Regions from separate parts of the Streptomyces albiaxialis genome, predicted to be linked through region 3. Evidence: riboswitches for the same ligand, from Rfam matches in the RefSeq annotation. Region 3 holds a riboswitch; each other region holds the start of a gene.

Region 1 (10,455 bases), on a different contig from region 3:
CGGCTGCCGATGCGGCCGCGCACGCGGACACCGCGCCGTCGGCCGGGACCGCCGCCGCCCCGGCCAAGCCCCGGCTCAGCCGCAGCCGCCAGCACAAGGTGGCGGGCGGCGTGTGCGGCGGGCTCGGGCGGTACTTCGACCTGGACCCGGTCATCTTCCGGGTGCCGCTGGTCGTCCTCTCGGTCGTCGGCGGGCTCGGGCTGGTCTTCTACGGCTTCGCGTGGCTGTTCATCCCCGCCGAGGGCGACAAGGAGCACGAGGGACGGCGGCTGCTGTCCGGGCGCGTGGACGGCGGCTCGCTCTCCGCGATCCTCGTCGCCCTCGTCGGCTGCGGCCTCTTCCTCGCCTCGCTGGGCAGCCGCAGCGTGCCCTTCTCCGTGCTGCTGGTCGGCGCGGTGGCGGGCGCCGCGTACTGGTCGCGGCACCGGCGGCAGGCCGAGGCCGCGGGCGCCGAGGGAGCGGGCGTCGATCCGGCGACCGCGCACGCCGTCGCGGACGCGCCCCCCGAGACGCAGGCGCCCCCGGTCCCCGGCACCTCTCCCTGGTGGCGCGAGCCGCTCACCAAGGAGGCGGGCGCCCGGAAGGACGGCGGTTCCGGACCGGCGTACGTCTGGGGGCCCTCCGACGCGGTCGCGTTCGCGCAGCCGCAGGGCCGGGGCCCCGGCGCGGGCGTCGGCGGGCGGGCCTGGGCCCCGGGGACGGGCGCCGGGCAGTACGCCGGTTCCGGCCCGCCGGGCACGGGAGGGCCGCCGCGCGCGGGCGCGTACGGTGCGCGGCCGGGCGTCAGGGTCGGCGCCGCGCATCAGGGCGGCGCGTCGATCGGCGGCCTGGTCTTCCTGCTCGCGGCCATCGCCGCGGGCATCTCCACGGCGGCGTCCTGGAGCGCCAACCCGATGGGCACCAGCCTCGCGATCGGCCTGAGCTGCGCGCTCGGGGTCTTCGGGCTGGGCCTCGTGGTGAGCGCGTTCGTGGGGCGCGTGGGCGCGGGCACGATCGTCCTCGTGGTGCTCACGGCGGGGCTGCTGACGTGCGCCGCCGCGCTGCCCAAGGACATCAGCAGCGACTTCCGCGACGTGCGCTGGGTGCCGTCCTCCACGGAGCAGCTCAAGCCGCGGTACGCGCTCGGCTCGGGCAGCGGCGAGCTGGATCTGCGCGAGGTGAGGCTCGGGAAGGACGACAGGGCGCGGGTCGCCGCGCGCGTCGGCGCGGGCGAGCTGACGGTCGTCGTGCCGGCCGGGGCGCGGGTCGAGGTCGACGCGCGGGTCAGCATGGGCGGCGTCGAGGTGCCCACGGGCACGGACCGGGACGGCACCGTGATCACCGACTCCTCCGAGGGCATCGACCAGCACCGCGAGCAGGTCCTGATGCCGTTCGAGGACACCCGGAAGGACGAGAAGAGGGACGGGAAGAAGAGCGGGAAGAAGGACCGGGAGAAGGCGAAGGGCGAGGAGGCCGGGGGCGTCGTGGAGCTGGACCTCAGCGTCGGCCTGGGCGAGGTGAGGGTCGTCCGCGAACTGCCGTCCGGCGGGCGTTCGGACGGGGTGGCCGAGGTGGACCAGGGAACCACGACGGTGGACGAGGGAGGTGCGGCCCGGTGATCAGGCACCGTTTCGAGCCCGCGCGGCTGCTGCTGGGCCTCGTGCTGCTGTTCGCGGCCGCGGCGTATCTGATGGACGCCGCGGGGGAGTGGGAGGTCCCGTTCTGGGTGCTGCTCGCTCTGATGCCGCCCGCGCTGCTGCTGGCGGGGTTCACCGCGCTGATGACGTTCCTCGCCCGGCGCTTCCTGGACCGCAAGCGCGAGACCGCGCCGCCGCCGCTGGGCGACCTGCCGGTCGACGACCTGCGGCGCGGTTACGAGCGGCGCGCCCCCGAGCCGCGCGACGGCGTACCCGGGGGCGCCGCGAGGGACGGGAGCGCCGCGAGGAACGGCGGCGCTCCGAAGGACGGGGGCGCTCCGAAGGACGGCGGCGCCCCCGGCCGCTAGCCGAAGATCTGCTGCCCCCTGCGCCGCCTGCGCTGGGCCAGCGCCGCATCCAGGGAGAACATCGGCGTCCCCGCCATGATCAGCGGCAGCCACGCCATCATGTACGGCAGGTCGTTGCCGTAGTAGTACGGCTCGCTGGCCCAACTCATCGTCATCCAGAGGCTGAACGAGATGAGTGCGCCGCCCAGCGCCGCGATCCGGCCCCACAGGCCGAGCAGCGTGCCGAGGCCCACGGCGAGTTCGCCGACCGCGATGGCCGTGCCGAACCCCTGGGGGCTCTTCTGCGCGAGGTCGATCATCCAGGTCATCGCCGCCGTGTCGTGCACGGCCTCCAGCGTGCCCTGGAGCGAGTCCGGACCGGAGCCGGTGAGGAACTGGGAGTCGGTGAGCTTGTCGATGCCCGCGTAGACGAAGGTGATCCCGAGGAAGAGGCGGAGCGGGAGCAGCGCGTAGCGCGCGGCCATGGCGCGCAGTCCCACCGGTGCGCCCGCGACGGGGCCGTCGAAACTGCTGACGACCTTCGGGCCGCCCTCGCCGTCCCTATGTCCTGACAGAGGCATGCGTCCCGCCTTCCGCAAGTGCGTTCGGTGTGTGCGGAGGCGATTCTTCCTCGTACGCGGCCGGAACGCCTCCCCCGCAGCCATGTACGGGAACGCGCGTCGCCGAGTTCAGCCGGGCGCTCAGTCCACGACGTCGATGGGGTAGCGGTTCGTCTCCACGCCCGCGGCCGTGACGACCTGGACGTCCACCCGCCCCGGCTCGACCTCCACGGGCACCGGCACCGTCAGGGTCGCGTCCGCGGGGCTCGTGAAGCCGCCGGAGACGGGGATCAGCGGGACGTGCACATGGACGGTGCCGATGCGCACCACCATCCGCGCCAGCCGGTCGGGTGCGCCCGCGCCCGCGGGGACGAACCCGGCGCCGCGGATCTCGATGTCGTCGCCCGTACGGATCGGCGCGTGCAGGTCGCCGATCTCCCGCGCCCGTACGACGGAGAGGACGACGGGCCGCCCGCCCTCCGCGTACTTCCCGGCGAGGTACGTCGCGGACGAGACCACCACCAGCAGCGCCAGGCCCCAGGGCAGGTCGGGGAGCTGCTCGGGCTCGCGGGCCAGCCGGACGGCGGCGAAGACGACGGCGACCGCGCTGACCAGCACGTACTGCACGTCCGCGAATGTGCCGCGCCCGGCGTCGTCCGTGAGCAGGTCGGAGGCGCGCGGACGGTCGGCGCGCACCTTCTGCAGGCGCCGCCCCTGCACCCGTACGGTCACCGCGCGCCGCACCACCACGGCCACGGCGCACGTGAGCGCGAGGACGGTGAGCACGCCCGCGCCGTGCGCCAGGTCGAGCCCCTCCAGGAGCGCGCGGCGCTCCTCCGCGCCGCCCACGCCCGCCAGTTCGACGGCCAGGACGAGCACGTCGTACACCACCAGCAGCACCCAGGAGGCGGCCACGGCGCGCGAGGTGGACAGCCGGTTGTCCTCGCCGATGACGGGCGCGAGCACGCCGCCGCGCGCCCGGTGCAGCCAGGCCGTGAGGGAGAGCACCGCGGCCGAGGCCAGCGCCGCGCAGAGGGTCGCGGTGCGCGCGAGGGTCCAGCCGTCGGCGGCGAGCGCGGTGAGCAACTGGCCGAGCAGCAGCGCGCCCACGGCGGCCCAGACGGCGACGAGGGTGTGCCGCCACAGCCGGGCCAGCCACGCCCCGCCCTCCTCGCGGCCCCGGTCGGCCACGGCACGCGCGGCCTCGGTCAGCTCGTCCGAGACCCACTGGCGGGAGGCGCCGGGGGAGTGCGCGAGCCCGGCGGGCACGCCCTCACCCGCGGCCAGCTCGTCGCGCCGCCGCAGGAAGTCGGCCAGGGCGCGGCGATGGTTCGCGCGCGCGTTGCCGGGACAGTCCGCACAGGTGCAGGGGGTGTGGTGCCCGGAGCCGGAGTCGGGACCGGAGCCGGATCCAGAGCCGGAGCCGGAGTGCGACGAGCCGCCGTACGCCCCGCCGCGCGCCCGGCGCGAATGCCCGCCGGCCGCGCGCGCGAGGAGCTTCTTCCCGCTGTGCGCCACGCCGCCGCGCGCCGTCGCGCCCTGGGCGCTGTTCGTGCCCGCCGTGCTCGTCGTGCCGGTGGTGCCCGTCGTGCCCGTCGTGCCGTCCGCGCCGTCCGGCTCGTCTCCAGCGCTCGTCGAGCCGTCCCGTGCCGTGTCCACGGCCACTGCGCAACCCCGCCTCTCAACTTCCGTGCAATGGAAGGGGATTGTGCCCTACACGGGTCGGGGTCAGCTCAGCAGGTCCGGTTCGTCGCGGGTGACAGTTGTGTAGAGAGGTTGATAGTTGATCCACGCGACGAGGTCGGCACCGAGCTGCTCGCGGGTGGAGACGGCGCTCGCGTGGTCGATGAGCACCGGCTTTCCCGCCGCCCTGGCGGTCAACTGGATCTCGCACGACCGCTCCATCTGGAGGAACCACCACGCGGCCGCGTCCACCGAGTCCCCGACCGTCAGCAGGCCGTGATTGCGCAGGACGACGGCCTTGTGCGGGCCGAGCGCCGCGGCGATACGGCGTCCCTCGTCCTCGTTCACCGTCACGCCCGTATAGGCGTCGAGCACCGTGTGGGCCTCGTAGAACGCGCACGCCTCCTGGGTGATCGGTTCGAGCGGCTCGCCGAGCGCGGCGAGGGCCCGCCCGTACGTCGAGTGGCAGTGCGCCACGGCGACGACGTCCGGGCGGGCCCGGTGCACTTGCGAGTGAACGGCGAAGGCCGCCTGGTTGACGTGGTGGCGCCCTTCGAGGACCTGGCCGTCCCCGTTGACGAGCAGGAGATCGCTCACGGTGACATGACCGAACGGGACCCCGAACGGATTGACCCAGCAGCAGTCCGTGAACTCCGGGTCCCGCGCGGTGACATGTCCCGCGACGCCCTCCTCGTACCCCTTCCGGGCGAAGACGCGGAGCGCCGCCGCGAGGCGTTCCTTGCGGTGCCGCCGCTCGTCCGCGGGGGAGGCGTGGCGGGGCGGCGTCGCGAAGTGGAGCCGCTCGGGGGGTATGGGCGCGGGCTCGGGCATGGAGGCCTCCGTTCCGTAGGAGCGGAAGCTACATCCCGGTACGGCAACTAGCCAGGGCGAGTGGCACCCGCGAACGGCATCTGGTCGATGGGCGAGACGCGCACGGACCTGCCGGGACGCGGGGCGTGGATCATCCGGCCGTCGCCGACGTAGATCCCGACGTGGCTGCGGGAGCTGTAGAAGAAGACCAGGTCGCCGGGGCGGAGCTGGGAGCGGGAGACGCGCTTGCCCGCGTTGATCTGGGTGTAGGTGGTGCGGGGCAGCGAGATGCCCGCGGCGCGCCACGCGGCCTGCGTCAGGCCCGAACAGTCGTACCCGGACGGGCCCGTGGCGCCCCACACGTACGGCTTGCCGAGCGCCTGCCGCGCGAACGCGACGGCGCGGGTGGCACGCCGGGATGCGGAGGACTTGGCCGGTGCGGCGGACTTCGCGGGCCTCGCGGACTTCGCCGGCTTGGAGGACTTCGCCGGCTTGGCGGCCTTCGCGGGCTTGGAGGGCTTGGCGTGCTTCGGGGCCTTCGCGGGCTTGGCGGCCTTCGTGGGCCGCGCCTGCTCCGGCGACTTCGCGGGCTTCGCCGGTTGCGCCTGCTTCGGGGACTGCGCGGGCTCGGCCGGCTTGGTGGGCTCAGCGGGTTTTGCGGGCTTTGCGGGCTCTACGGGCTTGTGCGCGGGCTCGGCGGACTGGGCGGGCGCCGTGTCCCGTGTCTGTCGCGCTCCGTCCGCGTTACTGCCGTTGGGGATGTGGGACGAAGATGATGACGCGGACGAGGGCGATGACGAGGGCGATGACGAGGACGACGCGGTGGCGGCGGCCTCGGCGTTGAGGCGGTCGACCGTGCTCTTGATCTGCTCGCCGGGGGACGGGGTGCGGGGCTGTGCGTGAGCGGAGCCCTGGAGCGAGCCGAGGCTCGCGGCTCCGGCGAGCGCGAGGGTGAGCGCCGCGCGCGCCGTCGGAGTGCTGACCAGGGTGAGGGGGCTCGGTTTGGACCTGCGGGACTTGCGGTGCGAAGCCATGGAGCAGGACGCTAAGCGGCGATATCGCGATTTCGTAACGGGTTGACAGGGACTGGTCGCTTTCGTCCGTACCCTGCCGACGAGGGCCCGCCCGACGCCCGGATACGCTCACGAGCATGGACGTACTGATCAATGTGTTCGTCGGCCTTCACATCATCGGCATCGCCGCGCTGCTCGGCGGCTTCTTCACGCAGATGAAGGCCATGGGTGAGGGTACGGCCGCATTCGGCAAGGGCATGCTGCACGGTGCGCTCACCATGCTGGTCACCGGCGTCGCCCTGGTCGGGCTCAACCAGGCGGACGACCAGTCGGTGAACAACGTCAAGATCGGGATCAAGCTCGCGCTGCTCGTCGTGATCCTCGGCCTCGTCTATGTGAAGAGGGACGAGGAGAAGGTCTCCCCGCCCCTCTTCGGAGCCGTCGGCCTCCTGACGGTGGCCAACATCTTCATCGCGGTCCTCTGGACGTAGACCCGGGTGTGACCCCCTACGCCGGGCGGACCGCCGAGTGGAACGGCATGTAGTCGATCGACTCGTAGCGGATGTTCGCGCCCGGCTTCGGGGCGTGGATCATCTGGCCGTCGCCGACGTAGATGCCCACGTGGCTCACGTCGTCGTAGAAGAAGATCAGGTCGCCCGGCTGCATCGCGGACTTGGCGACCTTCGTCCCCACCTTCACCTGGTCGAACGTGGTGCGCGGCAGCGAGACGCCGCCCGCCTTCCAGGCGTCCTGGGTGAAGCCGGAGCAGTCGTACGAGTTCGGCCCGGTGGCGCCCCAGACGTACGGCTTGCCTAGCTGCTGCTTGGCGAAGGCGAGGACCTTCTGGGCCTTCTGCGCGTACGAGCTGCCGGAACCGGAACCGGAACCGGAGCCCGAGCCCGATCCGGACCCTGATCCGGAGCCCGAACCCGAGCCCGTGTCGGAGCCGCCGCCCTCCTGGCCGCCGCCATTGCCGCCGCCCTCACGCTCGCGTTCACGCTCCTTGCGCGCCTGCTCGCGCCGCTCGCGCTCCGCGCGCTCCTTCGCCTTCTGCCGCGCCTCCTGGCGCTTCTGGCGCTCGATCTCCGCCAGCCGCGCCTTCTCCTCGGCGGTCAGCTTCGACAGCAGCCCGCGCGCCTCGGACAGCTTCGACTGGATCTCGCGCTTGCTCGACTTCAGCTTCTTCTGCGACGCGGTGAGCGTCTTGAGCTGCTTGGTCGCCTCGGAGCGCTTCTTGCCCGCGGACTTCGCGCGCTCCTGGTACTCGGCGACGGCCTCCTTCTGGCGGCCGGTCATCCGGTCCATGATGTGCGACTGCTTGAAGAAGCCCTGCGGGTCCTTCGTGAGCAGCAGCGTGGCCGTCTGGGAGACGCCGCCGGTGCGGTACTGCGCGGCGGCGTACGTACCGAGGACGCGACGTGCGTCGTTGAGCTTCTCCGTGCGCTTCGCGACCTGGCCGAGCATGCCGTCGACCTTCTTGCGCTGCTTGTCGGTCCTCTCCTTGGCCGCGTTGTACTTCTGCGTGGCGGTGCCCGCCTGGCGGTACAGGGTGTCGACCCGCTCCTTGACCTCGGAGAGGGACTGCTTGCCGTCGCCCTTGGGATCGCCGGGCGCGGCGCTCGCGCCCTGCGAGAGGAGGGTGACGGAGGCTATCGCGGCCGTCGTGACGCCTATGGCGCCCCGGGTGGTCGCGGTGGACTGCAGAACTCGGGTGCGCGGCTTGCGGTGCGACGCCAAGGCCGGCGACTCCTTCCGTGGACCGCCTACCGGGTTAGCTGTCGGGTTCGGGCGTCGGAAGGCTGCCCTACGGCGGGCCGGGCGGGCCGCGCCGATTCACCCCAGTCGTACGGGCCCCGCGTGCGCGGCCGTACGGGTGGGTCCCCGGCTCCGGCACACGGTGAGGCGCGGGCCGGACTCGGCGGAGGCGGCCCGTGCCGACGCTTTCGCCGACAGGTGATCCGGGCTGCCTGACAGGGCACCGTAGCGGGGTTGTGGTGCCCCTGTGAAGGCTGGTGTTCGACTAGTCCGATATCTCCTCGTTATCTTTCACGGGGCCGAAACCTCGCGGTCAACTCCGTCATCTTCCACAGGGGCGGGAACGCTGTCGGTGGGGCGGCCTAGACTCGTACGACGATGAGCAGCCTCTTCGACGACAGCTTCCTGGCGGACCTCGACGGCACCGGCCCCGAGGCGGACGCGCCTCCCCCGCCGCCCGAGGACGGCGCGCCCAGCGCGCCCGAGGAGGAGATCCCGGACGATCTCTTCGCGGGCACCTTCGCGGGCGGCGCCGGACGCGACGGGCACTATCGCGACGGCGCCCCGCGCCCCGCCGTGGACCCGGCCGCGCTGCTGGAGGGGATGAACGAGCAGCAGCGCGAGGCCGTCGTGCACTCCGGCTCCCCGCTGCTGATCGTCGCGGGCGCGGGCTCCGGCAAGACGCGCGTCCTCACGCACCGCATCGCGCACCTGCTCGGCGCGCGCGGCGTGCACCCGGGCCAGATCCTCGCCATCACGTTCACGAACAAGGCGGCGGGCGAGATGAAGGAGCGCGTCGAGGACCTGGTGGGTCCCCGCGCGCAGTCGATGTGGGTCTCCACGTTCCACAGCGCGTGCGTGCGCATCCTGCGCCGCGAGAGCAAGAAGCTGGGCTTCACCTCGTCCTTCTCGATCTACGACGCGGCGGACTCCAAGCGCCTCATGGCCCTCGTCTGCCGCGACCTGGACCTCGACCCGAAGCGCTTCCCGCCCAAGGCGTTCAGCGCGAAGGTGTCGAACCTGAAGAACGAGCTGATCGACGAGGAGGACTTCGCCGGGCAGGCTGCCGACGGTTTTGAGAAGACCCTCGCCGAGGCGTACACGATGTACCAGGCGCGGCTGCGCGAGGCCAATGCGCTGGACTTCGACGACATCATCATGACGACGGTCCACCTGCTCCAGGCGTTCCCCGATGTCGCCGAGCACTACCGCCGCCGCTTCCGCCACGTCCTCGTCGACGAGTACCAGGACACGAACCACGCGCAGTACACGCTGGTGCGCGAGCTGGTCGGCCCGGCGGAGGGACAGGCCGAGCTGTGCGTCGTCGGCGACGCGGACCAGTCGATCTACGCGTTCCGGGGCGCCACCATCCGCAACATCCTCCAGTTCGAGGAGGACTATCCGGACGCGACGACGATCCTGCTGGAGCAGAACTACCGCTCGACGCAGACCATCCTCTCCGCGGCCAACGCGGTCATCGAGCGCAACGAGAACCGGCGCCCCAAGAACCTGTGGACGAACGCAGGTTCCGGCTCCCGCATCACGGGTTACGTGGCGGACACCGAGCACGACGAGGCCCAGTTCGTCGCCGACGAGATCGACCGCCTCACCGACGACGAAGCGGCCAAGCCCGGCGACATCGCGGTCTTCTACCGGACGAACGCCCAGTCGCGTGTCTTCGAAGAGGTCTTCATCCGCGTCGGCCTGCCGTACAAGGTCGTCGGCGGCGTCCGGTTCTACGAGCGCAGGGAGGTCCGCGACGTCCTGGCGTACCTGCGCGTCCTGGCCAACCCGGAGGACGCGGTCCCCCTCCGCCGGATCCTCAATGTGCCCAAGCGCGGCATCGGCGAGCGCGCCGAGGCCATGATCGAGGCGCTGGCCCTGCGCGAGAAGATCACCTTCCCGCAGGCCCTCGTCCGCGTGGACGAGGCGTACGGGATGGCGGCCCGCTCGGCGAACGCGGTCAAGCGGTTCAACGTCCTGATGGAGGAGCTGCGCACCGTCGTCGAGTCCGGCGCGGGCCCGGCCACCGTGCTGGAGGCCGTGCTCGAACAGACCGGGTATCTCGCCGAGTTGCAGGCCTCGACGGACCCCCAGGACGAGACCCGTATCGAGAACCTCCAGGAACTCGCCGCCGTAGCCCTGGAGTTCGAGAAGGAGCACGAGGGCGAGGAGGTCACTCTCGCCGACTTCCTGGAGCAGGTGGCCCTCGTCGCCGACTCCGACCAGATCCCCGACGAGGGCGAGGACGAGGACGCCGGCGTCGTCACGCTGATGACGCTGCACACGGCGAAGGGCCTGGAGTTCCCCGTCGTCTTCCTCACGGGCATGGAGGACGGCGTCTTCCCGCACATGCGCGCGCTGGGGAACGTTAAGGAGCTGGAGGAGGAGCGCCGCCTGGCGTACGTCGGCATCACGCGCGCCCGTGAGCGGCTCTATCTGACGCGCTCCACGCTCCGCAGCGCCTGGGGCCAGCCCTCGTACAACCCGCCGTCCCGCTTCCTGGAGGAGATCCCGGACAGCTTCCTGGACTGGAAGCGCAAGGGCGGGGCCGCGGGCGGCGGCGCCGCGCTCAGCGCGGTCACCTCGTCGCTGTCGTCCTCGGCGAACGCGTCGGCGCGGCGCGGCGGCCCCTCCGGCTTCGCCACACGCCGTACGGGCGACCGTCCGG
Region 2 (10,455 bases), on a different contig from region 3:
GTGACCGTGGGGCGGGCGGCGAGCCAGGCCAGGGCGACCGTCGCCGGGCTCGCGTTCCGCTCGTCGGCGACGGCGAGCAGTTCGCGCAGGACGCGGCGGCCCCGTTCCGTCTCCAGGTGCCGGGCGGCGCCGCCGCTGCGCGCGCTGTCCGGGACCGGCTGGTCCGGGCGGTACTTGCCCGTCAGGAAGCCCGCGGCCAGCGCGTAGTACGGGATCACCGCGAGCTCCGCCTCCGCCGCGAGGGCCGACAGCTCGCCCTCGTACGTGTCGCGGGAGACGAGGTTGTAGTGGGGCTGGAGGGCGACGTAGCGGGCCAGGCCCTCGCGGTCGCTGGCGGCGAGCGAGGCCCGCAGGCGCTCGGGGGAGATGTTGGAGGCGGCGATCTCACGGATCTTGCCCGCGCGGACCAGCTCGTCGAGGGTGCCCATGATGTCCTCGACGGGGACGGACTCGTCGTCGAAGTGGGTGTAGAAGAGGTCGATGTAGTCCGTGCGGAGGCGGGCCAGGGAGGCGTCGACCGCCGCGCGCAGCGTGTCCGGGGCCAGGCCCTTGAAGCGCGGGTGGCCGCCGGCCTTGGTGGCGAGGACGACGCGGTCGCGGTTGCCGCGCGCGGCGAGCCAGTCGCCGAGGACGGTCTCGGACTCGCCGCCCTGGAGTCCTTCGACCCAGGAGGCGTACGTGTCCGCGGTGTCGAGGAAGTTGCCGCCCGCCTCGGTGTAGGCGTCGAGGACGGCGAAGGACGTGGGGGCGTCGGCCGTCCATCCGAAGACGTTGCCGCCGAGGCAGAGGGAGGAGACCGAGAGCTGTCCGACCTTGTGCGTACGCAGTGGCATGAGGCGACCGTAGCGCGCGTGAGGGCATGCGGTCATGGACGACGGTCCTGGCGTCGGGGGGTGGTCCGCCAGGACCGCCGGGTCTGTGAGGCCCCGCCGTCGCCGCCCCGTCCCCTCCTGACGTGCTGAGGCGGGAGCGCGGGTACGTACGCGTACGTGCGTTCGCGTGTACGTGCGTGCGTGCGGCGTGCCTCGGCGGTGCGGGGCGACGACGCGGGGTGTGGGTGTGGGGGGTGGGTCCTGCGTGACAGGAGAGACCTGAGGGCCTGTGAGACCCGGGGTCCGTGAGACCCGGGGTCTGTGAGACCCGAGGGTCCGTGAGACCTGAGGGCCTCCCGTCAGACGTTCATGCCCTTCTCGCGCATCCACGGCAGCGGCGCGACCGGGTCGCCTCCGCCGGGCCTGACCTCGACGTGGAGGTGGGGGCCCGAGGAGTTGCCGGTGGAGCCGACGCGGCCGACGACGTCGCCGGTGCCGACCTTCTCGCCGGCCGACTTGGTCATCGAGGAGAGGTGGCAGTACCAGATCTCGGTGCCGTCCTCCAGCTCCAGCACGATGCGGTAGCCGTACGAGCCTGCCCAGCCCGCTTCCTTGATCGTGCCGGAGTGGATCGCCTTGACGGGGGTGCCGTTGGGGGCGGCGAAGTCCTGGCCGGTGTGGTCGCTCTGCCACATGCCGCCCGCCTGGCCGAAACCGGCGCTGAGCTGGTAGTTGGAGACCGGGACGACGTACTGGCGGGCGAGCTTGGCGCGGCGCTCGGCCTCGGCCTTCCGCTTCTTCTCCTCGGCGATCTTGCGCTTGCGCTCCGCCTCGGCCTTCTTCTGCTTGGCCTCTTCGGCGTCCGCCTTCTTCTTCGCCTCGGCCGCGGCCTTCTGGGCGGCCTCGGTGGCGGCCTTCTCGCGGGCCTCGTCCTCGGTGTTGTGCTTCTGCTGCTCGGCCTGCGCGAGGATCCGGGCGCGGAGCGCCTCGCCCGCGTCGGTGGTGCCCTCGGCGGCCTCTTCCTGCGTCAGCCCGGCCTGGGTGAGCGGCTGTTCGGCGGCGGCGCCGGCCAGCTCGTCCGCGTCGCCGGAGGCGGAGTCGTCGGATATGAGGTCGCCGACGCCCGGGAGGTCCTCGGCCTCGGGGAGGTGCTCGCCCAGGTTCGCGACGGAGCCCAGGTCGGGCATGGAGATGGCCGCCGGGTCCTTGTCCTTGGCGGTGGCCATGCCGCCCGCGCCCACCGCGGCGATCATGCCGACGCCGAGGACGGCGCCGCTGCGGGCCATGCCGCCGCTGCGCTGCTTGCCGACGCGGTGACGGCCGCGGACCGGGCGGATGGACTCCTCGGTGGGGTTCCACTCCTCCCAGGTCTCCTCGCCCCCGGCGCCGGGGGCGGCGTCGTAGGGGCCGTACGCGTCATAGGGGCCGTACGCGTCGTACGGCGCCGACCCGTCGTCGTCGTGGAACGGGTCGTACGCGACCTCGGGGGCATGCCTCTGCGACCTGGACGCCACGGGGGGCGTTCTCCTTTCCTTCCTCTCGCCTACCGGGTTAGCTGACGGGTTCGGAGCAGGAAGGTCTCCTACGGGACGGCGCGAACCGGCCCGATTCACCCCATCCTCCGGGTCTGGGCTGACACGAAGGGGTGGTTCCCCGGTTCCCGAGGTGCGTGCGGTGCCCGACGAGTTGTCGCTCGTGGTGTCGCACGCGCGGGATTCGGCGACGGCGCACGGTGCCGTCTCTCGTGACGACAGTGACGACCGCGCTGCGTTATCGGACGTTAATAGAAGCGCGCCCGTGATTCCAAGCCGTTCCCGTTAATTCGTAGTCACCATGGCCAGCACTTTCCGGGGCAGGTGGGGCCAATTGGGGCGCGTGGTCACCGGAGTTGAGGCGGAGAATCGCGGAGCGTAACCGCTAACAGGTGCGTGACGCGGCCTGCGACGCCGCCCGCCCCGGCCGTTCCGGGCGGCCCACGGCGAGCAGCGCCATGTCGTCGGACGTCCCGCCGCCCGTGTGCGCCTCGACGTCCCGTACGAGCATGTCGAGCACCGCGTCGGGGTCCTCGAACGGGCAGCCGGACAGCCGTTGTACGGGGTCGTAGAACTCGCCGTCCTCGTCGCGCGCCTCGGAGAGTCCGTCGGTGTAGAGGAGGAGCTGCGCGCCCGCGGGGAACGCGAACTCGTCGGCGCGGTCCGGCCAGACCCCCAGCTCCGTCACGCCCAGCGGCAGCGCGGGGACGCGGGGGTCGAGCGAGCGGACGGTGCCGTGGTCGAGCAGGAGCGGCGGCGGATGGCCCCGGTTGATGAGCCGCAGGACGCGGGTCGCCGCGCCCTCGGCGACCGGGGGCAGCTCGGCGAGGACGGCGGTGGTGAAGCCCTCGAACTGCTGGATGCCGAGCCGCCGCTGCCCCTCGCGCTCCAGCGAACGGTCGAGCCGCGCGGCGACCCCCGCCAGCGTCGGCTCCTCCTCGGCCGCCTCGCGGAACGCGCCGATCACGATGACGACCGCGGAGACCGCGCCGAGCCCCTTGCCCCGGACGTCGCCGACGATGAGCCGTACGCCGTGCGGCGTGTGCTGTACGGCGTAGAAGTCCCCGCCGATGCTGGCGTCGGTCTGCGCGGCCTTGTAGCGCGCGGCGACGATGAGCCCGCCGACCCGCGAGGGCGGCGCGGGCAGCACGGCGAGCTGCGCGGCCTCGGCGACGATACGGGCGCTGGCGAGCTGCTCGTCGTTGCGGCGGATCAGATAGCTGATGCCGACGGCGAGGAGCGAGACGGCGACGACGGCGAGCGCGGGCAGCTCGCGCTCGAAGCCCTCCACGTCGTGGTCGAAGAACGCCGCGAGCAGGCTGATCGTCGTGCACGAGACGATTCCGGTGATCACCGTGGCGCGCATCGTCTGGAGCGCGGCGGCGGCGATGGGCGCGGCGGCGAAGAGCGCCGAGATCGTCAGGCCGGGGCGGAGGATCTCGATCACCGTCCCGAGCACGATGAAGGCCGCGGGCAGCACGCGGGCGTAGCGGCGCAGCGTGCGGTGGTACGGGCCCCCGTCCCGGTCCCGGCCCCGGTCCCGGTCCCGGCCCCGGTCCCGGCCACCCTCGTGCCCGTCGTTCGCCGTGCGGTGCCTGTCCCCGGCGGCGGGCCGGTCCCTGTCGGTGTCGGGCGCGGCGGGCCGCGTCCAGCCCTCGGGGTCGGACCGGTCATCGCGCCGGCGTCCGGTCCGGCACTCGCGCTGGTACTCAGGGCTGTACTCATCGTCCGGTTGGTCGCTCTTCTCCTGCACTGTCCTAATTTGACGTCTGAGCGGCCCGACGGCCACTCGGCCCCGCCCCCGCGCGCCGCGCCCCGCTTGCACCCTGCTTGCGCTTCCGCTCGCTTCCCGTATGCGCCCCGCCCGCGTCCCCGTACGCGCACCGAATGCGCCCTCCGGGTGTCGTGACGCCTCCGTTCCGGTACAGGCGCGCAGGGGACGGCGTGGCGCCGCGACGGGCGTGGAAACGCTCCCGTCACCTCACCGCCCCTCTCACCTCACCCCGTCCCTCCGTCGTCCGGTCTGGAGTGGTTCCGCGATGTCCCGTTCGGCCGTGCCGCTGGTGGTGGCCACGCTGCTGGTCTCGCTGATCGCGTTCGCCGTCTGCGCGGGGCTGGTGCTGGAGCGGGAGACGGGGTTCGTCGACGAGCCGGTGCTGAACGGGGCGGTCGAGCACCGTGCCGCCGCGCTCGACGGGCCGATGAAGGTCGTCACGCACGCCTCGAAGTACCCGCTCCTCTTCGTCACCGTCCTGGGCGCCCTGCTGGTCTCCTGGCGCGAGCGGGCCTGGCGCCCGCTGCTGCTGGTCGGCGGTACGGGCGCGCTCTCCGTCGCCCTCGCGACGCTGGCCAAGGAGACGACGGACCGCCACCGCCCCCCGTCGGCGCTCTGGGCGATCCCCGAGGAGGGCTTCTGCTTCCCCTCCCGGCACACGGTGATCGCCACGGCCGTGCTGCTGATCCTGGCGTACGTCATCGGCGAGCGTGTCGCCTCACGGGCCGTACGCGCCGCGCTGTGGGGCGGGGCCCTGGCGTGCTCGGTCCTGGTGGGCGCCAGCCGCGTCTATCTGGGGGTGCACTGGGCGACCGACGCCCTCGCGGGCCTCGCGCTGGGTGCGTCGATCGCGACGGCGGTGATGACGGCGGACGCGCTCGTCACCGGAACGGCCCACTCCGCCCCGCCGGAAACCTCACACGACATCCCGTCCGAGGTTCGGCCCGGCGCTCCGTAGGGCCGCGCGCGGCCCGGCGCCGTCGCGTACGGGTACGTACGGGTACGTACAGCACGTACGAGCGCGTACGGGCCCGCCTGCCGTCTCGCGCGGCGGTGCGTCACGCGCGGCGGTGCGCCAGGCGGCGTGCCAGCGGCGGCACGATCACCGCGGCGGCGACCAGGTGGGACAGGGCCAGGACGAGCTGCGTGGACACGGCGGTGTGCACGGTGAACGCGAGCGGCTCGACCAGCGACAGCGCGGTCAACACGCCGGTGACGATCACGAACGTACGGGCGGGGCGCTTGGCCCAGCGGGCGAGCGCCATGGCGAGGACGACCCCGGCCACCGAGGACAGCACCACGGCCATCGCGAAGCCGCCGACGGGGATGGCCGCGGCCTCCCGCGCGCCGCCGGTGGCCGCGGCCATCGGCACGCCCAGCCCCCGGGCGGCCAGCGTGAACACCTCGGTGACCGCCGCACCGGCGGCGGTGGCCAGCGTGCCGACGAGCCACACGGGGCGCGTGGCCCACGGACGGCGCGTGCCCGCGGCGGAACGGACGAGGCCCGGACGGCTCTGTGCGGCGGTGGTGACGCTCATGATGACGGCTCCTGTGGGTCGGCTGTGCCGCGTCGGCGGCTTCCCGCGCTCCGGCGGCTTCTCACAGGTACAGACCCGCGGGCCGCGCGGAACTCATCGCCGCCGGGCCGCATTTGGCCCGCGTGGCGGTCGGACGGACGGCGGTCGGACGGACGGCGGTCGGGCGGACGGCGGTCGGGCGGACCACGGTCGGCCCAGGCGAAGCCCCCCGAGGCCGCGGTCGGCCCAGGCGAAGCCCCCCGAGGCCGCGGTCGGCCCAGGCGAAGCCCCCCCGGGGCCGCGGTCGGCCCAGGCGAAGCCTCCCGGGCCGCGGTCGCCCCGGCTACAGTCGGCCGGACCATGACCGACCTTCTCGGAATCAATCATCTGACCCTGTCCACGACCGACCTCGACCGACTCGTGGCGTACTACACGGAGTTGCTGGGCGCGAGGCTCGCGTTCGAGCGCGCGGCGACGTCGTCCGATCCGCGGATCGCGGTCCTCGACGTCGGCGGCGACGACCACCTCATGGCCGTCGAGACGGCAGCCGCGCCCGCGACCGGACTCGACCCGCTGCGCCGCGCGGGGTGGGGGCTGCGCGTGGCGACGTACGACCGGCTGCGCGAGGTGCGCGAGCGGCTCCTGGGCGCCGGGTGGCCCGCCGGGGAGATCGAGACCCTGCCCACGCAGTGGACGCTGACGGCACGCGACCCCGACGGCCGCCCGCTGGACATCCGGGCCCACCGTCCCCGCCCCGCGCTCTAGGCGACCGCGATAGCGGTTTTGGCGTACTGATCCACTGCAAGTGCCGTAGTTGCCGGACGATTAGCGCCGGAGGCCATTTGTCGGCCGTTGACGGCCCCTGCGGCGCGGTGTAAATCCCCTTTCATTGCAACCGGCACAGCGGAGTGATCCACCATTCCCCGGCCCTGCGGGCAGGGGGGACATCCGACCGGGGGCAAAGGAGTTCCCCGGTAATCCGCTGCCGCGAATCAGAGGGGGGACGCACGTATGCTCCGCATCACGGCCGACATCTTTTCCGGCCGCCCCGACCCGGTCTCCCACATCACCGACGAGAATGAAGTACGGGCGCTGCTCCGCGAGGTGGAGAGCAATCGCAATCTGTTCGTCGCCGACGCACCCGCCGAAGGCATGCTCGGCGCCCGCGGATTCTGGATCGAACCGCTCAACGACGAGTTCGGGGCGGAATTCGGCACCGAGCCGAGGATGTATCTCCCGGTCGGCGCGCTGGCCCGCGGCGGCCGTGCGGCCGAGATCGGCGAGCGGCTCGTCACCCTGATGGAGCGGGGCGACCCGGCCGTCGCCGGCGAGGCGGCGCAGCCGCTGGACGCCCCGCTCCGCTACTACCTGGTCGAGCAGCTCGCCGCCTCCGCACGGCTCACCGTCTCGGACCGGAACGCCCCGGCGGCGGAAGCCGCGGCGGAGGCCGAGGCCGAGGAAGGCACCGAGGAGGCGACGGAGGACGCCACCGCGGCCGTCACCTGCACCATCGAACTCGGCGCGTTCAACCCGGCGTTCTGGAACAACGACTCGACCGTCCGGCTGAACAACAACTGCTACAACTACGCGAGCAACTGGAGGACGAATACGTTCGCCCAGCCGGGGCGCGGTTGCGGCAGCATGTACAAGGCCATCACGGCCGCCGAGGTGAGCCGCGCGGCACTGTGCGACGGAATGCACCGCAGGTTCGACTGCTTCCCCGACACCGAAAAGCCGCGCTACCTGGTGGCGCTGGTCATCGCCCCCGGCCCCGGCTTCGTCGACTTCCACTGGTTCCGCAAGCAGAAGGAGGGATTCTGGGGCCACAAGCCCGGCGGCACGGCCGCCCGCAACACGGACAACAGCAACAACGTCATCTACAACCCGGAAACGGCAAATCGCGGCCCGTACACGATATTTGCCGGATACTTCTACGGGTGCAATTCCCAGCGGCAGAGGATCAGGTAGCGGTCACAGCCCATGGACATCGAGATCGATCTCTACAGCGGGCGGCGGAACCCCGTGTTCGGCCTCGCGCCGGAAGCCGGCGAGGAACTGATGCGCCGGATCTCCGCCCTGCCCGCCGCGCCGCCCGGATCCGCCCCGCCCCAGGGGCTCGGCTACCGGGGCCTGCGGATCACCGGAGGCCCCGCGGACGGCGTGGAGGAGATCGTGGTGTCCGGCGGCGTGGTCGCCGTCCGTGACCGCGACGGCGGGCAGCGGGTGCTCCAGGACGCCGGACGCGCCCTGGAGCGCTCCCTCGCCGCCCACGCCGCCGCGCACCTGTCACCGGCCGAACTGTCCCTCCTGCGCCAGGAGCTGGAGGGCTGACCCGACCGGGCCGCCCCTCGCTGGTCCGCGAGGGGCGTTCCCTCAGCGGGGCGTGCCGGCGGGGGTGTCGCCGTGGGTCTCCAGCACCGTGGCGAGGGTGGCGGCGAGGTGGCGGCGGTCGTCGGCGCCGAGGGCGCGCAGGAGGCGGGCCTCGTTGGCCAGGTGGAGGGGGAGGACACGGTCGATCGTCTCCAGCCCGTGCGGGGTCAGGCGGATCTTGACCGAGCGGCGGTCGACGGCGTCGGGCACGCGCGTGACCAGGTCCTTGGCCGCCATACGGTCCACCCGCAGCGTGATCGCCCCGGTGGTGACCAGCGAGGCCTTGAGGAAGGTCTTCGCGGTCAGCTCGTAGGGCTCGCCGGAGCGCCGGAGCGTGGAGAGGATGTCGAACTCGCCCGGCTCCAGGTCGTGTTCCGCGAGGAAGTCCTTGATCTCCTTGTCCCACAGCCGGGACAGCCGCATGATCCGGCCGACCACGCCGATCGGCGCGAAGTCGAGGTCGGGGCACTCCCGGCGCCACTGCTCCAGCACCGCCTCCACCGCGTCCCGCGCGGGTGCCGCGTCCGGCACGTCCACCATGTGTCCTCCAGCAACAGACAGATGAGCGCTCGTTCAGTCGACGGCACTCACGCACTACACATTTAGCTTAGCACTCACTTAAATGCCTCTCACCTAAAGAACCGGGGCGCCTCAGCGGGAAGGGCGCGGGAAGCGGGCCGGGGTGAAGTGGGTGAAGGCGGGCGGGACGGCCTTCTTCTCGAACGTGCCGAGGTCCAGCACCTGCTGGAGCCGCGGCTCGTAGCGGCTCACGGACCGGTTCAGCGTCCGCGGGTCCGTGCTGGGCCAGCGGCCGGTGTCGCCCTTGGCCAGCAGGGTCTTGAGCGCGGTGATCTCGTCGGCCGCGCTGAACGCGCAGTGCGAGCCGCGGTCGACGTACATCTGCCGGAGGTTGTCCGGGTCGCCATGGCGGCGGACCTGACCGGCGTACCATCCGGCCTGGTCGGAGACCGCGCCGCCGTCCTGGGCGTTGTGGAGCGTCACCACCGGTCCCGGGGCCGTTCCGCACGCGATGGTGTACCGGTTCATGTAGTCGACGGCCTTCGCGTCGGGGGCGATCCGCTCGCCCGCGTTCAGCTTCGCCAGGTCGGCGGAGAGCCCGGCACCGGCGGCCCCGGCCTCCGCGTACGCCTTGCGGACCAGGTCCTTCTGCGCCGAACCGGCCACCTGGCGGCGGTAGTCGACACCCGCGTTCGTCGAGGGGTTGCCGCCCGCCCGGCGCTCCAGGTCGAGCCGGGCGAGCGGGCCGGTGCCCGCGATATACGCGTTGCGCAGCCACTTCGCCTGCGCGCGCACGCGGTCCGCGGTCTTCTCCGGCCGCGCCTCGTGCGCGGAGTACCAGCCGGGGACGTTGCCCAGCGAGCCCGCCAGCGCGAGGCGGGCCCGGCCGCGCTTGCTCTTGAGCGCCTTGTCGACGGCGGTCTCCAGCACCTTCACGGAGCGTTCGGCGTCGCGCGGGCGTACGAGGTCGATGTCCTGGTCGGCCTCGGGGACGAGCAGCGTCCGGAGCGCGTACGTCATGTCCAGGGTGGTGTTCCAGGTGCCGTTACCGTCGTACTCCGCGCACATCGCCAGCACGCCGTCGAACCGTTCCGGATACCGCTCGCCCAGCAGCGTGGCGACGGTCCCGCCCATGGACTGGCCCGTGCTGATGGTGCGCCCGGGCCGCCCGACATGCTCGGCGAACCAGTCCCGCAGCGCGAGCTGATCGGTCAGCGCGTCCTCGACCGCGTAGCCGTACGTGCCCTTGTAGCCGGACGCCGCCAGCGCGAACCCCTTGTCCAGCAGGGCCTTCTCGGCCTCCTCGCTGTTGGTGAGGGCGATCTTCTCCGGCGACCAGCCCGCCGGGTAGTAGCCGTGGCTGAACTGCAGCAGCGTCCCGTTCCAGTCCTCGGGGACCTCCACACGGTACTTCGCGCCGTCGATCTCCCCGGTGTACGACCGCCGCTCACCGGCGCCGTCCCCCGCCGCCCCGGCGGCCACCGAGGCGCCGCCGGTCCCGACGATCGAGCCCGCCGCCAGCGCGGCACTCACGACGACGCCCCCCAGTCGCTTCCCCATCACAAGCCCTCCCCTTCGTCCGTACGTGCCCGTCCGTACGCGAGAACAGACCACGCCCCCGCGGCGAACTCATCGGCTGCGGCGAGGTGACCCGCGCCCAGGTCACCGGCGCGGCCGACGGGACGGCGGCCAGTCGGGCGGGTGGAGCGGATCACGGCGGACCCGGAGCGCGGCACATTCACCGTCAGCGCGCGGATGTTCGCCCATCCCCCGGACCAGCGCGTCCTGTCCGGCCTCCTCCAGCAGGCCCTGACCGCCGTACTGCTAGAGACGGAGCAGGCGCTGTGTGATCTCCCGGTACCGCCTCATCGCGAGCCGGAATTCCTCGGACTCCGCCGAGGGGTCCTGCCAGCCGTCGCGGAGGGCCCGTC
Region 3 (10,455 bases):
GGATCGAGAAGTACTTCGGCTCCATCCCCGCGCACGAGGGCAAGCGCCCGCCGCGCGACGGTTCGCTGCCGGATGTGCTGGGCGAGGAGAAGCGCGAGGTCCTCGTCGAGGAGGTGCCCTCCCGCGCGATGATGGCGGCGTACCGGCTGCCGCAGGACGGCACCCGTGAGTCGGACGCGGCCGACCTGGCGCTGACCGCGCTCGGCGGCGGCGAGTCCTCCCGGCTCTACAGCCGCCTGGTGCGGCGCGACCGCAGCGCGGTCGCCGCCGGTTTCGGGATGCTGCGGCTCGCCGGGGCGCCCTCGCTGGGCTGGCTGGACGTGAAGGCGTCGGGCGGCGTCGAGGTCGCGGACATCGAGTCCGCGGTCGACGACGAGCTGCGCCGGTTCGCGGAGGAGGGCCCGACCGAGGAGGAGATGGAGCGCGCCCAGGCCCAGTTGGAGCGCGAATGGCTGGACCGGCTGGCGACGGTGGGCGGCCGCGCGGACGAACTGTGCCGGTACGCGGTGCTGTTCGGCGACCCCCAGCTCGCCCTGAGCGCCGTGGGCCGCATCCTCGACATCAGCCGCGAGGAGGTCCGCGCCGTGGCCGCCGCGCGGCTGCGCCCGGACAACCGCGCCGTGCTGGTGTACGAGCCGGCGGAGCCGACGGCCGAGGCGGGTTCCGAGGACGACGAGAACGAGCTTGAGGAGACCGGCCAGTGAGCGACGCCGACGCGCCCGCGGGCACGACCATGGAATTCCACCCGCAGCCCTCCAGCGGCACACCCAAGCCCTGGGCCTTCCCCACGCCCGAGCGCGGCACGCTGCCCAACGGCCTCACGGTGCTGCGCTGCGACCGCCCGGGCCAGGAGGTCGTCGCCGTCGAGGTGAACCTCACGGCGCCGCTGGACGCCGAGCCCGAGGGCCTGGACGGCGTGGCGACGATCATGGCCCGCGCGCTGAGCGAGGGCACCGACAAGCACGACGCGGAGGAGTTCGCCGCCGAGCTGGAGCGCTGCGGCGCCACCCTCGACGCCCACGCGGACCACCCCGGCGTCCGTGTCTCGCTGGAGGTGCCGGTCTCGCGGCTCCCGAAGGCGCTGGGGCTGCTCGCCGACGCGCTGCGCGCCCCGGCCTTCCCGGACGGCGAGATCGAGCGCCTGGTGAACAACCGCCTGGACGAGATCCCGCACGAGCTGGCCAACCCGGCCCGCCGCGCCGCCAAGGAGCTGTCCCGGGAGCTGTTCCCGGCCGAGTCCCGCATGTCGCGCCCGCGCCAGGGCACCGAGGACACGGTCGCCCGTATCGACGCCGCGGCCGTACGGGCGTTCTATGAGGCGCATGTGCGCCCCGCGACCGCCACCGTCGTCGTCGTGGGCGACCTGGAGGGCGTCGACCTGGACGCGGCGCTCGCCGACACCCTGGGCGCCTGGACCGGCTCGTCGGCCGAGCCGCGCCCGGTGCCGCCGATCACCGCGGACGACGCGGGCCGTGTCGTGATCGTCGACCGTCCCGGCGCCGTGCAGACCCAGTTGCTCATCGGCCGCGTCGGCCCGGACCGGCACGACCGCGTGTGGCCCGCGCAGCTCCTGGGGGTCTACTGCCTGGGCGGCACCCTCACCTCCCGCCTGGACCGCGTCCTGCGCGAGGAGAAGGGGTACACGTACGGGGTGCGCGCCTTCGGCCAGGTGATGCGCTCCTCGGCCGAGGGCACGGGTGCCGCGCTGCTGGCCATCAGCGGCTCGGTCGCCACGGACGTCACGGGCCCGGCGCTGGACGACCTGTGGAAGGTGCTGCGCACCCTCGCCGCCGAGGGCCTGACGGACGACGAGCGGGACGTGGCCGTGCGGAACCTGGTGGGCGTGGCCCCGCTGCGGTACGAGACGTCGGCGGCCGTCGCCGGGACGCTGGCCGACCAGGTCGAGCAGCACCTGCCGGACGACTTCCAGGGCGAGCTGTACGCCCGGCTGGCCGAGACCGGCACGGTGGAGGCGACGGCGGCGGCCGTCAGCGCCTTCCCTGCCGACCGTCTGGTGACGGTCCTGGTCGGTGACGCCTCGCAGATCGCGGAGCCCGTACGGGAGTTGGGGATCGGCGAGGTCAAGGTCGTCAGCGGAGGCTGACCTCGGACCGGTGCGACACGGAGGCCCCGTGGAAGTGGTACGTCCGCTTCCGCGGGGTCTTGTCGTGCGGTCGGCGTGTGACCCGTGGGACCGTCAAATGTCCGATTGGTTCAGTGTTGTGGTGAGAAGCGGTGTGGCGTGTGCGACAAACTCCGGGATTCGTTTGGCGCCCCGGAGACGCCCCGCTTAGCGTCGGTGCCGCTGTGCGTCAGAAGTGACCGCGCCCGCGGCCGACGCCCAGTGAATCGCCGAGTCCCGAAGACCCGTCAGGGTTCGAGGGAGCCGGGGACCCACACGAAGTCCCTGGGGTGAATCGGGCGACCCCGCCAGGGGTTGCCCGTAGGAGACCTTCCTGCTCCGAACCCGTCAGCTAACCCGGTAGGCGAGAGGGAAGGAAAGGAGTACGCCAGCCCATGGCGTTCACCCGTGCCACCGGGAAGCACCGACGTCCCAAGCAGCCCAGCCGTATGCGCCGTGCCAGTGCCGGCGCGGCGGGCATAGCCGGGCTCACCGCCGCAGGCGTCGTCGGGACCCTCGCGTCCCCGGCCCTCGCCTCCGACGGTGGGCAGTCCGACGTCCACGACACCGGCCTCACCCACGCCATCGAGGCGCGCGGCGACCTGGCCGAGGCTGTCGACCAGCAGGCCCAGGAGGCGAAGACCGCCACCATCCAGGCCGAGGCCGAGGCCGCCGCCAAGGCGGAGGCCGCCAAGACCAAGGCCGAGGCCAAGAAGAAGGCCGCCGAGGCCAAGCGCAAGGCGGCGGCCGAGAAGGCCCGCGAGAAGGCCAAGGAGGCGCGCGCCGAGAAGGCCACGCAGACCGCCTCCCGTTCGGCCGCGCCCCAGCGCGCCGCGGTCGGCGGCGGCGGTTACGTCGCGCCCGTCGACGGCGCGGTGTCCACCGGCTACAAGACCGGCGGCAGCATGTGGTCCTCCGGCAGCCACACCGGCATCGACTTCCACGCGGGCATGAACACCCCCGTGAAGTCCGTCGCCGCGGGCGAGGTCGTCGAGGCCGGCAACGGCGGCGCGTACGGCAACAACATCGTGATCAAGCACGAGGACGGCACGTACACGCAGTACGGCCACCTGAACTCGATCGGCGTCTCCGTCGGCCAGTCCGTCACCGCGGGCCAGCAGATCGGCCTCTCCGGCTCGACCGGCAACTCCTCGGGTCCGCACCTCCACTTCGAGGCCCGTACCGGCCCCGACTACGGCTCGGACATGGACCCGATCGCGTACCTGCGCCAGCACGGCGTGAACGTCTGATCCAGGTCTTCCGGCGAACAGCCCCCGGCGGCGGCCGGGGGCTGTTTCATGTCCCGAGGCCCCAGGGGCGAAGGACGCGACGGACAGAGCGAGAGCGGGCGCAATGCGAGAGCGGGCGGAATCCGGTCAGGGATTCCACCCGCTCTCGTGGTCCGCGGTCGCCGCGGAGCGTCAGACGGTCTCCGGAAGCTCCTCCAGCCCCTCGGAGACCAGCTTCGCCAGACGGTCGAGCGCCGGACCGGCGTCCTCCGCCTCCGAGGCCAGCACGATCTCCTCGCCGCCCTCGGCACCGAGGCCCAGCACGCCCAGCATCGAGGCGGCGTTCACGGGGGAGCCGTCGCCCTTCTGGATCGTGACGGGGACGCCGGCGGCCGAGGCGGCACGGACGAAGATCGAGGCGGGGCGGGCGTGCAGGCCCTCGGCCCAGCCTACGGTGACGCGGCGCTCAACCATGGTGTTGCCCTTCGGGTTCGTGTGAGATGACGTATGGAGTTGTCTAGACCAGTTTCGCACGGCGACCGGAGTGCGGCGTTCCAGGGCGTGCCCCCGGCGTACGCCGCCGTACGCTGGGCCTCATGCGGACTCCCCAGGAGCGTGCCTACCCGACCCACTGGGAAGCGGACGTCGTGCTGCGCGACGGCGGGACGGCGCGCGTCCGTCCCATCGCGCCGGACGACGCCGAGCGCCTGGTCAGCTTCTACGAACAGGTCTCCGACGAGTCCAAGTACTACCGGTTCTTCGCACCATACCCGCGGCTGTCCGACCGTGACGTACGGCGCTTCACGCACCACGACTACGTGGACCGCGTCGGCCTCGCCGCCACCGTGGGCGGCGAATTCATCGCGACCGTCCGCTACGACCGCATCGACGCCTCCGGCCGCCCCGCCTCGTCCCCGGCCGGCTCCTCCTCCGAAGAACAGGCCGAGGTCGCCTTCCTCGTCCGCGACGACCAGCAGGGCAGGGGCGTCGCCTCGGCGCTCCTCGAACACATCGCCGCCGTCGCCCGCGAGCGCGGCATCCGCCGGTTCGCCGCCGAGGTGCTGCCCGCCAACACCAAGATGATCAAGGTGTTCACGGACGCGGGCTACTCCCAGAAGCGCAGCTTCGAGGACGGCTCGGTCCACCTCACCCTCGACCTCGAACCGACCGAGGAGTCCCTCGCCGTCATGCGCGCCCGCGAGCAGCGTGCCGAGGGCCGTTCCGCCGAACGGCTGCTCGCGCCCGGCTCCGTCGCCGTCGTCGGCGTCAGCCGCGGCCCCGGCGGCGCGGGCCGCGCGTCCCTGGAGTCCCTGCGCACGGCGGGCTTCACCGGCCGTACGTACGCCGTGAACCGGGCGCTGCCCGAGGGCGTCACCGAGCTGGCCGGGGTCCCGGCCCACCGCTCCGTGCGGGACGTACCCGAGCACATCGACCTCGCCGTGATCGCCGTGCCCGCCGCGCAGGTGACCTCCGTGGTCACCGAGTGCGGCGAGTGCGGCGTCCAGGGCGTCGTCGTCTACTCCGACGGCTTCGGCCGCGACGAGCAGCGCGAGCTGGTGCGGCTCGCCCGCTCGTACGGGATGCGGGTGATCGGGCCCAACGCGCTCGGCCTCATCAACACCGACCCCGGCGTCCGCCTCAACACCACCCCCTCTCTCCGCACCCCCCGGCGCGGCCGGATCGGGGTCTTCACCCAGTCCGGCGCCATCGGCATCGCCCTCCTCGACGGGCTGCACCGGCGCGGAACCGGCCCCTCCTCCTTCGTCTCGGCGGGCAACCGGGCCGACGTCTCCGGCAACGACCTGCTCCAGCACTGGGACGAGGACCCGGACACCGACGTCGTGCTGATGTACCTGGAGTCCATCGGCAACCCCCGCAAGTTCACCCGGCTCGCCAAGCGCACCGCCGCCCGTAAGCCCGTCGTGGTCGTCAAGGGAGCGCGGCAGCGCGGCAGCGCGCCCCCTCCGGGCCACGCGGCGCCCGCCTCCAGCACGCCCGACGCCACCGTCACCGAGCTGCTGCGGCAGGCGGGCGTGCTCATGGTCGACAGCTTCACCCAGCTCCTCGACAGCGGCGTGCTGCTCGCCAGCCAGCCCCGCCCTGAGGGGCCCCGGGTCGCGATCCTCGGCAACACCGACGCGCTCAGCCTGCTCACCTACGACGCCTGCCTCACCGACGGCCTCCGCCCCCGGCCCGTCCTCGCGCTCCCCGCCGAGGCGACCCCGGCGGACTTCGCGGACGCGCTCCGGGAGGCGCTCGCCGACCCCGGCACGGACTCCGTCGTCGTCACGGCGATTCCCTGGGTGCCCACGACGGCGCCCGACGCGGGGCCCGACGCGGGGCCGGACGCAGCGCCCGACGCGGGGCCGGACGCAGCGACCGACGGGGTGCCGCCCGCCCCGCCCGCCGGGCTCGCCGACGCGCTCGCGGAAGCGCTCGGCGACGCCACCAAGGGCGCCACCAAGCCCGTCGCCGTCGTCCACCTCGCCCTGGAGGGCCTGGACCCGGCGCTCGCCGCCCGTGGCATCCCCGCTTACGGGGCGCCCGAGCGGGCCTCGCGCGCCCTCGCGGAGGCCGCGCGCTACGCCCAGTGGCGCCGCGAGGCCGCCACGCCGGGCCGTGTCCCCGAGTTCGAGGCCGACGAGCAGGCCGCCGCCGCGCTCCTCGCGCGCGCCACGGCGCCCGATCCGGCCGCGACCGTCGCCACGGCCCGCAGCCACGCCCTGGACGCCGAGGACACCGCCACGCTGCTCGCCGCCTACGGCCTCGACGTCCAGCCCACGCTCCCCGCGCCCGACGCCGACGCCGCCGTGGAGGCCGCGCGGCGCCTCGGCTTCCCCGTCGCGCTCAAGGCCACGGCCCCCCACCTGCGGCACCGCGCCGACCTCGGTGGCGTACGCCTCGACATCGCGGGCGAGGGCGGGCTGCGGCGCGCGTACGGGGAGCTGACCGCGGCGCTCGGCACCCCCGGCGAACTGCGGCCCGTCGTGCAGGCCATGGCGCCGCGCGGCGCCGGCACGGTCGTGCGCGCCGCCGTCGACCCCGGCATCGGCGCCGTCCTCTCCTTCGGCCTCGCCGGTACGCCGTCCGAGCTGCTCGGCGATGTCGCGCACCGCCTCGTGCCGGTCACCGACCGCGAGGCGGCGGCGCTGGTGCGGGCGATCCGGAGCGCGCCGATCCTCTTCGGCTGGCGCGGCGCCGAGCCCGTGGACACCGCGGCGCTGGAGGACGTCCTGGTGCGGGTCTCGCTGCTCCTCGACGACCACTCCGAGGTCGTCTCCGTCGAGCTGGACCCGGTGGTCGTCGCGCCGCGGGGCGTGACCGTGCTGAACGCCTCGGTACGCGTGGCCCCGCCTCCGCCGCGCCCGGATCTGGGGGCCCGGCGCCTCCCGGCGTACTGAGGCGTGCGGTGTCCCAAGTTTCGGGAGGGGGCGGGCCCCAGAGACGGGCCCGTAGGATGGCAGGCATGGCGAAGACCGGTACGACGACCCAGGGGCTGCGCGCGGCGATCGAGCGCAGCGGCTACTACCCGGCTCTCGTGGCCGAGGCTGTCGAGGCCGCGGTGGGCGGTGAGCCCGTGTCCTCCTACCTCGTGCACCAGGAGACCACGTTCGACAGCAACGAGGTCCGCCGCCATGTCACCGTGCTCGTCCTGACCGGCACCCGATTCCTCGTCAGCCACACCGACGAGCAGGCGGCCGACGGCACCTCCCCGTCGCCCTACGCGACGACGTCCACGGAGTCCGTGAAGCTGGAGCGGATCTCCTCGGTGGTCCTCTCCCGCGTGGTCGCCAACCCCGAGTCGTACACGCCGGGCACCCCGCCCCGCGAGGTCGTGCTCACCATCGGCTGGGGCGCCGTCTCCCGGCTCGACCTGGAGCCCGCGACCTGCGGCGACCCCAACTGCGAGGCGGACCACGGATACACGGGCTCGGCCACCGCCGACGACCTCTCCCTCCGCGTCAGCGAGGCGGGCGACGGCCCCGACACCGTCCGCCAGACCCTCGACTTCGCCCAGGCCCTCTCCGAGGCGACCGCGCGCGTCGGGTCCCCGCAGTGACGCGGGGGAGCACCCAGGACACGCGGAACACCCCTCCCGCTCCCCCCGAGCCGGGCGAGCCGCTCGACCTCCGCACGGCCCCCGTGCCGCGGTACGGCACCGGGTCCCTGGCCGACCTGCTGCCGTCCCTCGCCGCCGGGCTCGGCGTCCCCGGCATGCGTGCCGGGCTGCCGCTGGCCCCCGCCGACCGCGTCTGCGTCTTCCTCGTGGACGGGCTGGGCTGGGAGGCGCTGAAGGCGCACCCGGACGAGGCCCCGTTCCTGACCTCGCTGCTCGCCAGTTCGACGAACGGCACGGGCACGCCGCTGACCTCCGGCTTTCCCTCGACCACCGCGACCTCGCTCGCCTCGGTCGGCACCGGCCTGACCCCCGGCGCGCACGGCCTGCCGGGCTACACCGCGCTCAACCCGGAGACCGGCGCGCTGATGAACCAGCTCCGCTGGCAGCCCTGGACCGACCCGCACGCCTGGCAGCCGTACCCGACCGTGTTCCAGGCCGCCGACGCCGCCGGGATCGCGACCTGCCAGGTGACGGCGCCGCACTTCGAGCACACGCCGCTCACCAAGATCGCGCTGTCCGGCGGCACCTTCCTCGGCCGCCTCGCCGCCGAGGACCGCATGGACCTCGCCGCCGAGCGCCTCGCCGCCAGCGACCGCGCGCTCGTCTACACGTACTACGCCGAGCTGGACGGCAACGGCCACCGGTACGGGATGGACTCCGACGCCTGGCGCGGCCAGCTCGCCCACGTCGACCGGCTCGCGCAGCGCCTCGCCGAGCAGCTCCCGCCGCGCTCCGCGCTGTACGTGACGGCCGACCACGGCATGGTCGACGTCCCCACCGGGCACGAGGCCCGTATCGACTTCGACGAGGACTGGGAGCTGAGCGCGGGCGTCGCGGCGCTGGGCGGCGAGGGCCGGATGCGGCACGTGTACGCCGTCCCCGGAGCCGGGGGAGACGTGCACGCCGTGTGGCGCGAGGTCCTCGCCGAGCAGGCGTGGGTCGCGACCCGCGAACAGGCCGTCGAACTGGGCTGGTTCGGCCCGGAGGTGGAGGACCGGGTGCGCGGACGCATCGGCGACGTCGTCGCCGCGATGCGCGCCGACGTGGCCGTGGTCGCCACCCGCCGCGAGCCGAAGGAGTCCGCGCTGGTCGGGATGCACGGCTCGGCGACCCCGGCCGAGCAGTTCGTCCCGCTCCTGGAAGTCCGCTCGTAACGCCCGGCGCAGCCCCCCACCGTCCCCGCTCCCCGCTCGAAAGGCCGATCCTCCATGCCAGAGCTGGTGTTCTTCTCCGGAACGATGGACTGCGGAAAGAGCACGCTCGCTCTCCAGATCGAGCACAACCGCTCGGCGCGCGGCCTCCAGGGCATGATCTTCACGCGCAACGACCGCGCGGGCACGGGGAAGCTGTCCTCCCGCCTCGGCCTGGTGGCCGAGGCCGTCGAGGTGGCCGAGGACCTCAACTTCCACGCCCACCTGGTCAAGCACCTGACCGCGGGCGGCCGTACGGACTACGTGATCCTGGACGAGGCGCAGTTCCTCTCGCCCGACCAGGTCGAGCAGTTGGCCCGCGTCGTGGACGACCTGGGCATCGACGTCTTCGCCTTCGGCATCGCCACCGACTTCCGCACCCGCCTCTTTCCCGGCTCCCAGCGGCTGATGGAGCTGGCCGACCGGATGGAGACCCTCCAGGTCGAGGCCCTGTGCTGGTGCGGGGCGCGGGCCACGCACAACGCCCGTACGGTCGGCGGCAAGATGGTCGTCGAGGGCGCCCAGGTCGTCGTGGGCGACGTGGGCGAGCCCAGCGGCGAGGTGGGTTACGAGGTGCTGTGCCGGCGCCACCACCGGCGCCGGCTGACCGCCGCGACCTCGCGCTCGGGGGCCCTGTCGCCCGACGTGCTCCCCGTCGACGCGCCGTCGGCGGTCGTGCCGCCCGCCGGTGCCGTGCCGCCCGCGCCCCGGTTCAGCGCGGGGACCGCTCGGTCCGGATCACACTGAAGCGCGCGCCCTCCGGGTCCGCGACCGTCGCCAGCCGCCCGTACGGCGAGTCCTGCGGCTCCCGGACCACCTGGCCGCCCAGCTCCCGCACCTTCCGTACGGCCGCGTCCGTGTCCTCCACGGAGAAGTACGTCCGCCAGTGCGGTCCGCGGTCGCGGGGGAGGGACTGCCCGACACCGTGGATCCCGGCGACGGCCACCCCGTCCCGGTAGAGGGTCAGATAGTCCGTCGCGTCCGGGCCCATGGGCTCCGTCTCGTATCCGAACACCGACTCGTAGAACTTCGCGGCCGACGCGGTCTCCCGCGTGATCAGCTCGAACCACACCGGCGCTCCCCGCACGCCCTCCGGCGCGATCCCGAGCCCCGGGTACGTCGCGTCCTGCCAGACGCCGAAGACGGCGCCCAGGGTGTCCGAGGCGATGGCCATCCGCCCGGCCGTGTCCGCGTCGAGCGGGCCGACGGCGACGGTGCCGCCCTGCTCGCGGATCAGCCCCGCCGTCTCGTCCGCGTCGTCGCTCGCCATGTACGGGAGCCAGGCCACGGGGAGCTGCCGTCCCGAGGCCTTCGTGCCCAGCCCCGCGACCTCGTGCCCTTCCGCGACCGCGCGCACGTACGGGCCCAACTGCTGCGGCCCCGCGCGGTACTCCCAGCCGAACAGCTCCTGGTAGAAGTTCTGGCCGGCCTCCAGGCCGTGCACCATCAGGCTCGCCCAGGCGGGCGCTCCCGGATTCCGCCGTTGCCGAGTCGCTGCCTCGGTCATCTGCTTTCGCTCCTCAGGACCATCATCGATGCGGTCGTGCTTCCGGATGCGCCGCGGCGTCCTTGCCGCGGCAGGTGACTGCGTTGTCCGTGCAGATGCTCGCACCACCCGTTCCCGTCGCGGGGGCGAAGCGCCGTGACGGGGGACCGTGGCGGAGCGGCGCGGGGGAGCGCTCGTGTGCGGAGCGCGCGCCCTCTCTCGTACGCCGGGGGACCGCGCGGACACGGCCTCCGCTGCGCGAAGATGGCGCCATGACTGCCATCATCTCCGTATCCGAACTCGCGAGC

The links. A riboswitch is a leader RNA that binds a small molecule or an ion and turns the genes downstream of it on or off. The one in region 3 is predicted to bind cyclic di-AMP.
Positions count from the first base shown of each region.
Region 1: linked by a shared signal. The riboswitch ahead of ABD343_RS14725 (C40 family peptidase) and the one ahead of ABD343_RS28835 (M23 family metallopeptidase) in region 3 are both predicted to bind cyclic di-AMP.
Region 2: linked by a shared signal. The riboswitch ahead of ABD343_RS10405 (M23 family metallopeptidase) and the one ahead of ABD343_RS28835 (M23 family metallopeptidase) in region 3 are both predicted to bind cyclic di-AMP.

Region 1 is NZ_BAAAPE010000007.1:813,182-823,636, reverse strand. Features, by position in the region: gene ABD343_RS14760 (PspC domain-containing protein) at 1-1,598, shown strand, start outside; gene ABD343_RS14755 (hypothetical protein) at 1,595-1,984, shown strand; gene ABD343_RS14750 (DoxX family membrane protein) at 1,981-2,544, opposite strand; gene ABD343_RS14745 (hypothetical protein) at 2,665-4,182, opposite strand; gene ABD343_RS14740 (class II aldolase/adducin family protein) at 4,252-5,037, opposite strand; gene ABD343_RS14735 (C40 family peptidase) at 5,085-6,050, opposite strand; gene ABD343_RS14730 (hypothetical protein) at 6,167-6,520, shown strand; gene ABD343_RS14725 (C40 family peptidase) at 6,537-7,766, opposite strand; cyclic di-AMP (ydaO/yuaA leader) riboswitch at 7,775-7,932, opposite strand; gene pcrA (DNA helicase PcrA) at 8,163-10,455, shown strand, end outside.
Region 2 is NZ_BAAAPE010000006.1:29,228-39,682, forward strand. Features, by position in the region: gene ABD343_RS10400 (aldo/keto reductase) at 1-833, opposite strand, end outside; gene ABD343_RS10405 (M23 family metallopeptidase) at 1,172-2,326, opposite strand; cyclic di-AMP (ydaO/yuaA leader) riboswitch at 2,338-2,499, opposite strand; gene ABD343_RS10410 (PP2C family protein-serine/threonine phosphatase) at 2,730-4,097, opposite strand; gene ABD343_RS10415 (phosphatase PAP2 family protein) at 4,384-5,076, shown strand; gene ABD343_RS10420 (DUF6069 family protein) at 5,177-5,656, opposite strand; gene ABD343_RS10425 (VOC family protein) at 5,996-6,400, shown strand; gene ABD343_RS10430 (hypothetical protein) at 6,647-7,603, shown strand; gene ABD343_RS10435 (hypothetical protein) at 7,616-7,966, shown strand; gene ABD343_RS10440 (MarR family winged helix-turn-helix transcriptional regulator) at 8,009-8,545, opposite strand; gene ABD343_RS10445 (alpha/beta hydrolase) at 8,657-10,084, opposite strand; gene ABD343_RS10450 (hypothetical protein) at 10,349-10,455, opposite strand, start outside.
Region 3 is NZ_BAAAPE010000014.1:39,786-50,240, reverse strand. Features, by position in the region: gene ABD343_RS28845 (M16 family metallopeptidase) at 1-704, shown strand, start outside; gene ABD343_RS28840 (M16 family metallopeptidase) at 734-2,104, shown strand; cyclic di-AMP (ydaO/yuaA leader) riboswitch at 2,341-2,504, shown strand; gene ABD343_RS28835 (M23 family metallopeptidase) at 2,518-3,372, shown strand; gene ABD343_RS28830 (HPr family phosphocarrier protein) at 3,544-3,825, opposite strand; gene ABD343_RS28825 (bifunctional acetate--CoA ligase family protein/GNAT family N-acetyltransferase) at 3,948-6,752, shown strand; gene ABD343_RS28820 (DUF5998 family protein) at 6,818-7,411, shown strand; gene ABD343_RS28815 (alkaline phosphatase family protein) at 7,408-8,625, shown strand; gene ABD343_RS28810 (thymidine kinase) at 8,680-9,408, shown strand; gene ABD343_RS28805 (VOC family protein) at 9,374-10,168, opposite strand; gene ABD343_RS28800 (sulfurtransferase) at 10,420-10,455, shown strand, end outside.